Regions from separate parts of the Sphingobium sp. LMC3-1-1.1 genome, predicted to be linked through region 3. Evidence: predicted binding sites of a transcription regulator. Region 3 holds the regulator's gene; each other region holds the start of a gene.
The links. The regulator LexA, encoded in region 3, represses DNA repair genes until DNA is damaged. The targets are predictions, from matches to a motif close to GTTCCNCNCTTGTTCT.

Region 1 (3,273 bases), on a different contig from region 3:
TCGTGATGCTGCTGGCGATCATCGTCCTGCATTATGCGGCCAACAGGCTGGGCCTGCCGCCGGCCGTCGCGCTGCTGGCCGGGGGCGCGCTGTTCGCCTTTTTGCCGGGCTTGCCGGTGATCTCGCTCGACCCGCAACTGGTGCTCGTGATCTTCCTGCCGCCGCTGTTGATGGATGGCGCCTGGTTCATCGCGCTGCGGCACCTTCGGCGGCATATGTTCGGCATAATGGCGCTTGCCCTGGGGGCGGTGGTCTTCACCACGGTCGTCGTGGCCGTGGTTGCGCACTGGCTGGTGCCGGGCCTGCCCTGGGCAGCCTGCGCGGCCCTGGGCGCCATTGTCTCGCCGCCTGACGCCGTGTCCGCCCGCGCCGTGTTGCAGCGTGTCCATTTGCCCCGTCGCCTCTCCATCCTGCTGGAAGGGGAAAGCCTGTTCAACGACGCCACGGGGCTGGTGCTCTTCCGCTTTGCCATAGCTGCGGTAGCCACTGGCGCCTTCAGCATGGTCGACGCCTTGCAGAGCTTCGTCATCCTGGCCGCGGGCGGCGCGCTGATCGGCATCGCCGTCGGTGCGCTCTGGGTGCTGGCGGTCAAGCGGCTGGACGACAAATATCTGATGATCGCTTCCTCGCTGCTGGCGCCATGGGCATCCTATCTGCTGGCGGAATCCATCCATGTCTCGGGCGTGATCGCGACCGTCACCACCGGCCTTATCTGCGGCTGGTACCAGCATGTCGTCTTCCCTGCCATGGTCAGGATGAACGGCACGGCCTTCTGGGCGGTGATGATCTTCCTGATGGAGGCCTTTGTGTTCCTCCTCATCGGATCGTCGCTGCGCGACGTGATCGAACGCGTCGGCGGTTTCGGGGTGGTGCTGGACGAGATGGCATTGCCTGTCCTGGCGATCCTGGCGGCACTGACCGTCGCCCGTTTCCTCTGGGTTTTCGGATCGGACGCGGTGATCGCCGGGCTGAGGGCGACCGGCCTGTGCGGTTATCGCCCTATGGGGTTCCGGGCGGCCACCATATTGAGCTGGGCGGGGATGCGCGGGGTGGTGACGCTGGCCGTGGCGCTCAGCGTCCCGGCGGACTTCCCCGGCCGCGACTTCATCCTGACGGCGTCTTTCGCTGTCATCATCGGCACCGTGCTGCTGCAGGGAACGACGCTGGGCGCCGTGATCCGGCTGGTGAAGCTGGAGGAACCGGAAAGCGACCGCCCGCGCATGACGATGAGCGAGGCCGAAGCCGCCATGGCACAGGCGCAGGTCGGTGTCGTGGAGCGGCACGCCTATGATGCGGAGGGCACGCTGCTTCATCCAAGGCTGCTCGAACGGTATCGGCGCCATGCCGAATTGTCGGCCGACTATGCCGGGCAGGAGGAACAGTTTTCGGAGATGCTCCACGCTCATTTCGATCTGGTGCTGAAGGCGATCGCCGCGGGTCGGGCGGAATTGCTGCGCCTCCACCGGACCGGAGAGATTGACGAAAAGACGCTTCAGGAACTGGAGCGCGACCTGGACCTGGAGGAACTGAGCGCTCTTTCGGCCAAGGCATGACCTGCCGGCACCTGGCCTCATGGCATAGGGCGGGCACATTCCCATAAGCGCCGCGCGGCTGCATCGTCCCTCGCCCGCATCTTTCCGGCTCGTCCCTTGCGCGCCCGATTGACAGGACGCGTCATCGGGACGAAAAGAACAAATAGGGAACATTATATGGCTGAGTCGGTGAAGACCCTTGCTGCCCTCAGGCGGCATATCGCATCGCTGGAGAGCGTTCCAGCCGCGCAGCCGCATGCGCGCGTGGAAACTGGATATGCCCCGCTCGACCAGGCGCTGGATGGAGGTTTGGCGCGGGGCCGGGTGCATGAATTCTTCGCCGCGACGGAGGAAATGGCGGCGGCGGCAGGCCTGGCCTCCATCCTCGCGAGGTTGGCGGCAGGAGAAGCGCCTTTGCTCTGGCTGCGCACGGCGGCGGCCGGTCGAGCCGGAGGGATGCTCTATGGCCCCGGATTGGCGGCATTGGGCATTGATCCGTCGCGGCTGCTGATCGGGGTGATGGTTGATGATGCCATGCTGTTGCGGGCGGCGGTCGATGCGCTGCGTTGCCCCGCCTTGGGATCGCTGGTGGTGGAATTGCGCGGTCCGGCGCCCTTGCTCGACCTGACGGCCAGCCGACGGCTGGCGCTGGCGGCGGAGGCATCCGGCGTCACGGCCTTCATGCTGCGCGTGGGCGGCGACCCAGTGCCCAGCGCAGCGGACACGCGCTGGCGCGTGGCGGCGGCGCCCTCACCGACCTTGCCGGGAGGCGGGCCGGGCAGAAGCGCCTTCGACCTGTATCTGATGCGGCGGCGGGCGGGGCGGGATGGGCTTGGCTGGCGGCTGGTCTGGGACAATGGCCTGGGCATGTTTGAACAGAGTGGAGGTGGGCGCGATGAACGCCATGACCTTGGAAAGGGCGCTTGGGAACAGGATGCCTGGGAACGGAATGGCAGCGGGCAGGATGCAGGCGGAAAGAACGGCGCAGGACGAGATCGGCAGGCGCCGCTATCTGGCGCTGTGGTTCCCGTTCCTGCCGATCGACCGGCTGCGGATCGCGCGGCCTGATCTCTGGACGGCGCAGGGCGAAGGGCCGGGCGTCGTCGTCGAGCAGGTGCGCGGCGCGATGCGGCTCGCGACGCTCGACGCGGATGCCCTGGCACTGGGCCTGACGCCCGGCATGACGCTGGCCGATGCGCGTGCGCGCGAGCCCGATCTGCGCGTGTTCGATGCCGATCCCCATGGCGATCAGGATTGGCTGGAGCGGCTGTGCGACGGTTGCGCCCGCTATACGCCGGTGGCGGCGCTGGATTCGCCCTTCGGCCTGATGCTCGACATTACCGGCTGTGCGCATCTCTGGGGCGGCGAGGAGATGTTGGCGCGCGAAGCGACAGAACGGCTGGAGCGCCATGGCATGCGGGTGCGTCATGCCCTTGCCGGAACGGCGGAGGGTGCGCACGCCCTGTGCCGTTTTCCGGTCGGGGCGACGGCGGATGAGGATGCGGCGCTGCGACGCCTGCCGGTGGAGGCATTGCGGCTGGAGGAGGGAAGCGCGGTGGCGCTGCGTCGTGCGGGGCTTCGTACCGTGGGCGATCTGGCAGCGCGACCGGCGGCGGTGCTGGCGTCGCGCTTCGGCGAGGAGGCTGTGGATGTGCTGAATAACCTGCTCGGCCTTGGCCGGCGGCCGCTCGCGCCCCGGCAGTTGCGCCCGGCGATCCGGATCGAGCGCCGTTTTGCCGAA
Region 2 (3,273 bases), on a different contig from region 3:
CCGGATCACGCCGCTTCGGCATCCTCATAAGCCTGTGCCTCCTTGCCGATCAGGATATTGGCCAAGAACCAATAGGCCTGCCCCCAGGCGTCCAGCACGGCATCGGTCGCCACCTCCTCGCCCAGCACATCGCGGATGGCGGGCAGCAGCGCTTCGGCCACCTTGGGGTAATGTTCCGCCTTGACCCCCGTTTCGACATGGCGCTGCACCATCCGCGCGACGGCGCCGTCCAGAGCCTGCAACCTGTCGATATTCTCGGCATAGCCCAGGATCGCCGCAGCCAGCCGCTTGGGCTGCTCCCCGCTTTCCTGCGCCGCCTGATCGAACATATCCCTGATCGACGCATCCATGAACAGACGGGCGTACATGGCCGTCGTGATCTCCACGCCATGCTTGCGCAAGGCAGGGGCAGTCGCTTTCACGATGGCAATGGTGTCGTTGGTCAATTGGGTCATGGATGCACCTTTGTCGAGCAGTTACAAAGGTGCATCTACTATGCATGTTTTAAGATGTAAACAGGATATATGTTCAAGACCCGTCCTATGGCCTATAAGCGTGGATGCCATGCAGTTGACCCGCCACACCGACTATGCCCTGCGCGTTCTCATCCATCTCGCGGTCGCACCAGGCGGCCGCGCCACCATCCCGGAGATCGCTGACGCCTACGGCCTGTCCCGCAACCATCTGATGAAGGTGGTGCATCATCTCGCCCAAGGCAGCTTTCTGAAGACCCAGAGGGGACGTGGCGGAGGCTTCACCCTGGCGCGTCCGGCAGAGACTATCGGCCTGGGCGAAGTCGTCCGCCATAGCGAGCCTGACATGAAAATGGCCGACTGTGAGGGTTGCGCGCTACGTCAGGCCTGTGGCCTGTCGGGCATATTGCGGGCCGCCACCACAGCCTTCCTGTCTGTGCTCGACCAGCATAGCCTTGCCGATGCGGCGCGGGACCGGGCCGGGCTTGCGGCCATCATCGCCGCCCTGCCCGGCCCGAAAGCCGTCAGCGCCGCTTGCGCATAGATTTGGGCGCTTCGCTTCTGTTGATGCAGCTATCCTGCACGGTCTTGCTGCACAGCGGATAATCCTTCTGTTCAGTTGGCGGAGGAGTCATGTTGCCGCCGACCGTAGCGGGGTTGGCAGACGTGCCGACCGGAGCGGAGGGATCATGCGGCACGCCGGCGGGCGCCGGCTGCATGCCCGTCTCAGGAGGCACGGCACCCATCGGCTGGCCAGCATTGGGATCAGCGGCGGGCGGCGGTGTAGCCGGTGTCGCCGGACTGGCGGAAGCCGCTCCGGGGTCGGCCGGCGTGGCGGGTGTGGCAGGCGTCGCGCCCTGTTCGGGCGGAGGCGGCGCACCGGTCGCTGGCGGCTGCGTCGAAGCAGGCATGTCCTGCGCGATCGCCATACCAGTGACGCCAGTGCAAAAGGCCAGCATGGCCGCACCAGCCAACAGGATCGATTTCATCGGGATCATCCTTTCCTTGTTCTCACCCCGTTCTGCCATTCGGGCTGGACAAAGAACCGGATGCATTACGCCTGCGTTCCTGCGATGGCGACGAACCGTTGCGATCGCGCCGTCAGACGATGCCCCAATGACGCTCCCCGGTGGGGCCTCAATGCTCCGGATAGCGTTCGAACTTGGGCAATTCATGCGCACCCGCCATCCACGGCGCAGCCTCGGCGAATTGCACATGGATGGTGGGCGGCAGAACGGACTGGTCGTCCAGCGTTGCCGTCTGGATGTCGACCATCCCCGGAAAGAAAGCAGAGTTGCGATAGAACAACCCCGTGCCGCAGGTTCCGCAAAATTCCCGCGTCACATTTTCGGAGGACTGGTAGCTCACGGCTTTGCCCGTCACAGTCACCATATCTTCGCGAAACAGAGCCCAGCCGACCATCGGCGCTCCGGCGCTTTTCCGGCAATCCGAACAATGGCACAGCGCGCTATGGACTGGTTCCCCCCGCGCTTCATACTGGATAGCCCCACATTGGCATCGCCCAGAGACCATGGCCTTTCTCCTTGCATGATTCGCCTTTTGTTCTCATAGAAGGAACGGTAGCGCAAGGGGCCCGCTCTTGCCGCTTCCCGCCCAGCATCCTAGTTGACAGCTCATGACCCTGCCCGCTCCCTCGCCCGATGATCCCCCCTATCTTCAGGGGCTGAACGAACCCCAGCGGGAAGCCGTGCTCACGACCGAGGGGCCGGTGCTGGTCCTCGCCGGCGCAGGCACGGGCAAGACGGCGGCGCTCACCGCCCGCCTCGCCCATCTGATCGCCACCAGGCAGGCCTATCCCTCCGAAATCCTCGCTGTCACCTTCACCAACAAGGCGGCGCGGGAAATGCGGGAACGGGTCGGTCGCATGATCGGCCCCGCAATAGAGGGCATGCCGTGGCTCGGCACGTTCCACGCGATCGCCGCAAAGATGCTGCGCCGCCATGCCGAACTGGTCGGCCTGCAATCCAATTTCACCATCCTCGACACGGACGATCAGCTTCGCCTGATGAAGCAACTCATCCAGGCCGAGGGTATCGATGAGAAGCGCTGGCCCGCCCGCCAGCTCGCCGGCCTTATCGACCAGTGGAAGAACAAGGGCCTGACCCCGGAGGAAATCGGCGCCGGCGAGAGCGAGGGCTATGCCAACGGAAAGGGGCAGAAGCTCTACGCCGCCTACCAGGCGCGCCTGCGCGATGTGAATGCCTGCGATTTCGGGGACTTGCTGCTGCATGTTCTGACGATTCTGAAACGCCACCGCGACGTTCTGGAAAGCTATCAGCAGCGTTTCCGCTACATCATGGTGGACGAATATCAGGACACCAACTCCAGCCAATATCTCTGGCTCCGCCTGCTGGCGCAGACGCGCAAGAATATCTGCTGCGTGGGCGATGACGACCAGTCCATCTATTCATGGCGCGGCGCGGAAGTCGCCAATATCCTTCGGTTCGAAAGGGATTTTCCGGGCGCGAAGATCGTCAGGCTGGAACAGAATTACCGATCGACACCCCATATATTGGGCGCTGCCTCAGGGGTCATCGCGGAAAATGGCAATCGCCTGGGAAAGACGCTCTGGACGGACATCGACGTGGGCGAAAAGGTCCGGGTCATCGGCGTATGGGACGGACCGGAGGAAGCGCGGCGCGTAGGCGAAGAAATCGAATCGATAGAGCGCGGAGGCGGGTCGCTGGACGAGGTCGCCATCCTCGTCCGCGCCCAGCACCAGACTCGCGAGTTCGAAGACCGCTTCATACAGATCGGCCTGCCCTATCGCATCGTCGGC
Region 3 (3,273 bases):
GATTTCTGGAAAATTCGCATGCGGCCGGGCAAGCCGCTGATGGCAGGGACATTGGATTCCGCCATCTTCCTGGGCCTGCCCGGCAATCCGGTATCAGCCTTCGTAACCGCGACGCTGTTCCTGCTGCCGCTGGTCCGCCACATGATGGGCGCGGCATCGCCCCTGCCGCGCACCGCGGTCGCGACATTGGCAGCGCCACTACCCGCCACGGGGGAACGGGACGACTATCTTCGCGCCTTCCGCACTGAAGCCGGCATCGTTTCGGTGACGTCGCAGGATAGCGCCGCCACCGCCGCCCTGGCCATGTCGGACTGCCTCATCCTGCGCCCCGGAGGCTCCGCTCCGGCGGCGGCAGGCGATCCCGTCACGGTGCTTCCCCTTGCCTAAGGCCCTTGCATAAGGAAAGGGGCCGCCACGCGACCCCTCCCAGTGCAAAGCTGATGATTGTTCAGCGCTGCTGCTTGCCGGGCGACTTGTCCTGACGGCGCTCATCACCCATTTGGCCCTGCTGGTCTTCCTGCTGTTGCTGGCGTCCGCCCTGATTGGCACGGTCGCCGCCCTGCTGATCGCGACGTTGATCGCCGCCCTGGTTGTTCTGGTTGGCCATCTTACTCTCCTATTCACCTTCTTCGGGGAAGGCACGCTTGAAAACGGCCCGGCTGCTCGCGCGTTCCCATAAACGCGGCGAACCGTTAGGCGCTTGACTTGCCCCGTTCCGTTTCCTATGCGTTCCCTATCCGTTCCAAAGAAGGGCAGGCGAAATGTTGACACCCAAGCAACAGGAATTGCTGAGCTTCATCCAGATCCGGCTGGAAGAGGGAGGCGTATCTCCTTCTTTCGAGGAGATGAAGGAAGCGCTGGACCTGCGGTCGAAATCCGGCATCCATCGCCTGATCAATGCGCTGGAGGAGCGCGGCTTCATCCGCCGCCTGCCCAATCGTGCCCGCGCTCTTGAAGTGCTCAAGCTGCCCGATGCCATGCATCGCGCGCCCAGGCTGGTCGTTCCTGCCAAGGCGCCGGTGACAACTGCTCCTGCCTTGAGCAAACCACCGATCGTCGCCAATGACATATTGGAGATTCCCCTGCATGGCCGCATCGCGGCCGGTGTTCCGATAGAGGCATTGGAGGGACAGAATATGCTCTCCGTACCCGCGGCACTGCTTGGGACCGGGGATCATTATGCGCTGGAAGTCGCAGGGGACTCCATGGTCGAGGCAGGCATACTCGACGGCGACTTCGCGCTTATCCAGCGCACCGAAGTCGCGCGGGAGGGGCAGATTGTCGTCGCTCTGATCGATGAAAATGAAGCGACGCTCAAATATTTCCGGCGAGAAGGGCCCAAAGTCAGACTCGATCCTGCCAATAGTGCCTATGAACCGCAGATCTACGACCCGCGTCAGGTTCGCATTCAGGGCAAGTTGGCCGGACTGCTGCGACGCTATAACTGACCGCGTACGGACCGGCGCGGCCAAGGGGAAGGTCGCGCAATCCACGGATGCCCGTCGTTCCGCATTTTCGCGCTGCGCACGCTACCATGGTCCAGATCGATGGCCAGCCCCCCGGTCTGAGCGAGGAATCGTCTGTCCACCTTCAACCAGCGAGGTCGGCAGGCGCCCGGCAGTCTACGGTCACTGACGACGATATCGGCATTGGCGCAATCCCGCGCCAATATCGCATGGTCGATATTTACATTGCTTCGGGTGAGCAAAATGTTCCACTTCCGTCCCCCGCCCATCAGGCGGACGGCGCAGAGATCAAGCGAACAACGTGCCTGGGGCAACGCCGGCAATGCTTCCAACGCGCCACCGTAACCAGCGCTTTCCGCCAGCATGTCGCGTGTGTAACTTCCAGCCCGTGCCCGCAATATCGCCATGCCACTTGCGGTGCGAACCGCGACGTGGCGGCCATCGCTGCTGATCAATATGCCAGGCATCGGGGTTGCGAGGATCATGGTCACGCCTGCGGCAACGGGCATCAGGCCCGCCCAGCGCCAGTGACTCCGCCATAGGAGGCACCACAGCATGCCGAGCATCACGAGGCCGAAAACAGCGCCGGATTGGGCGGGCGTCAGCATCACTGCCCATGGGCTGGATGCTACGCCATGGGCCACCAGCAGCAGCAGGTCCAGCGCCCGCGCAGCAAGCCACCAGAAGGGCGCGCCCCACCCGCCCAGATCGAACAGCAAGGCCAGCGCTTCCAGCGGCATGACGACCAGAGTGGTAAGGGGTATGGCGACCAGATTGGCGACCGATCCCAGCATGCCCGCCTTGTGAAAATGGAACAGAGCGATCGGCGCGAGGACCAGTTCGACCACCAGACCCGTAAGCAACATGCCCGCAAGACTGCGCCCCAGCCGGCGCCATGCCGCCTCGTCGCGCGCGGCTGCAAAGCGTCGGAAAGCGGGATGCTCGCCCAGTGAAACCAGAGCGACCACGGCGGCGAAACTCATCTGGAAACTCGGTCCCATCAACGCTTCGGGCCATATGGCGAGCACCACCAGCGCACCGGCCGCGACCAGGCGGAGGGTGATCGCATCCCGCCCCGTCGCCAGTCCTCCGAGCACCAGCAGGGCAGCGATGCAGGACCGCACGGTCGGCACTTCGGCGCCGGTAGGCAAGTTATGGTTAACACCAGTGGCTACAAGACCACAAAGTCAGGTCTGGCACCGTGTCCGTGTTCTGTGGCAAACACAGGCCATGTGGAGCCTTACACAGAAAGTCACATTCGATCCCAAAAGCGGACGACCAGAAGCGCCTCTATACTGGCGCCTCACGACCTTCTGCGTCATCGCAGCGTGGGTGCTGGCGCTCATATTATTCTTTTATACGGCGCTTGCGATCCGCGATGGGGCACCTGATTTAGCAGCCACTTGCGCCCTAATGGCAATCGCCATGCTGGTCATCGTCCACTGGCGCAAAAGGCAAATTCGTCAAGAGCAGCGTAAGTTCGACCAGCTTGTGGCCGATTACGAAAAGGCCATTTCAAACCCGACATAGCCAGCAGCGCCAAACTGACAGGCCAGGAGCCAATTAAGTGGAAGTGATCGGGATCATTCTTGCGGTGGCATTCGCCTCATGTCTCCTTTTCGGCTTTCGATCAGGCAACATGCCAATCAAAGCGCCATTGCGCGAACCCAGCCGTCACGAAACGCCTCTCTATTTTTGGTCGTTGCTGCGTTCTACGGGGTTGGCCTCATCTTAGGTGCGAGCATGATTATATCTGGCTAAGGCGCTGGGCACATTTTCATGATCCACGGATTTCTGAGGGTTTTAG

Region 1: the regulator LexA is predicted to act here: its motif matches at 1,689-1,704, upstream of MRBLMC3_RS05575 (ImuA family protein).
Region 2: the regulator LexA is predicted to act here: its motif matches at 2,025-2,040, upstream of MRBLMC3_RS02700 (ATP-dependent helicase).

Annotation. Positions count from the first base shown of each region.
Region 1 is NZ_JBEGHQ010000001.1:1,117,065-1,120,337, reverse strand. Features, by position in the region: gene MRBLMC3_RS05580 (Na+/H+ antiporter) at 1-1,553, shown strand, start outside; gene MRBLMC3_RS05575 (ImuA family protein) at 1,710-2,600, shown strand; gene MRBLMC3_RS05570 (Y-family DNA polymerase) at 2,497-3,273, shown strand, end outside.
Region 2 is NZ_JBEGHQ010000001.1:546,582-549,854, reverse strand. Features, by position in the region: gene MRBLMC3_RS02720 (globin domain-containing protein) at 6-455, opposite strand; gene MRBLMC3_RS02715 (RrF2 family transcriptional regulator) at 565-1,017, shown strand; gene MRBLMC3_RS02710 (Fe-S oxidoreductase) at 998-1,462, opposite strand; gene MRBLMC3_RS02705 (GFA family protein) at 1,611-2,006, opposite strand; gene MRBLMC3_RS02700 (ATP-dependent helicase) at 2,110-3,273, shown strand, end outside.
Region 3 is NZ_JBEGHQ010000023.1:556,182-559,454, reverse strand. Features, by position in the region: gene glp (gephyrin-like molybdotransferase Glp) at 1-387, shown strand, start outside; gene MRBLMC3_RS16005 (hypothetical protein) at 449-607, opposite strand; gene lexA (transcriptional repressor LexA) at 762-1,448, shown strand; partial or broken gene MRBLMC3_RS15995 (ComEC/Rec2 family competence protein) at 1,439-2,647, opposite strand; gene MRBLMC3_RS15990 (hypothetical protein) at 2,577-2,996, shown strand.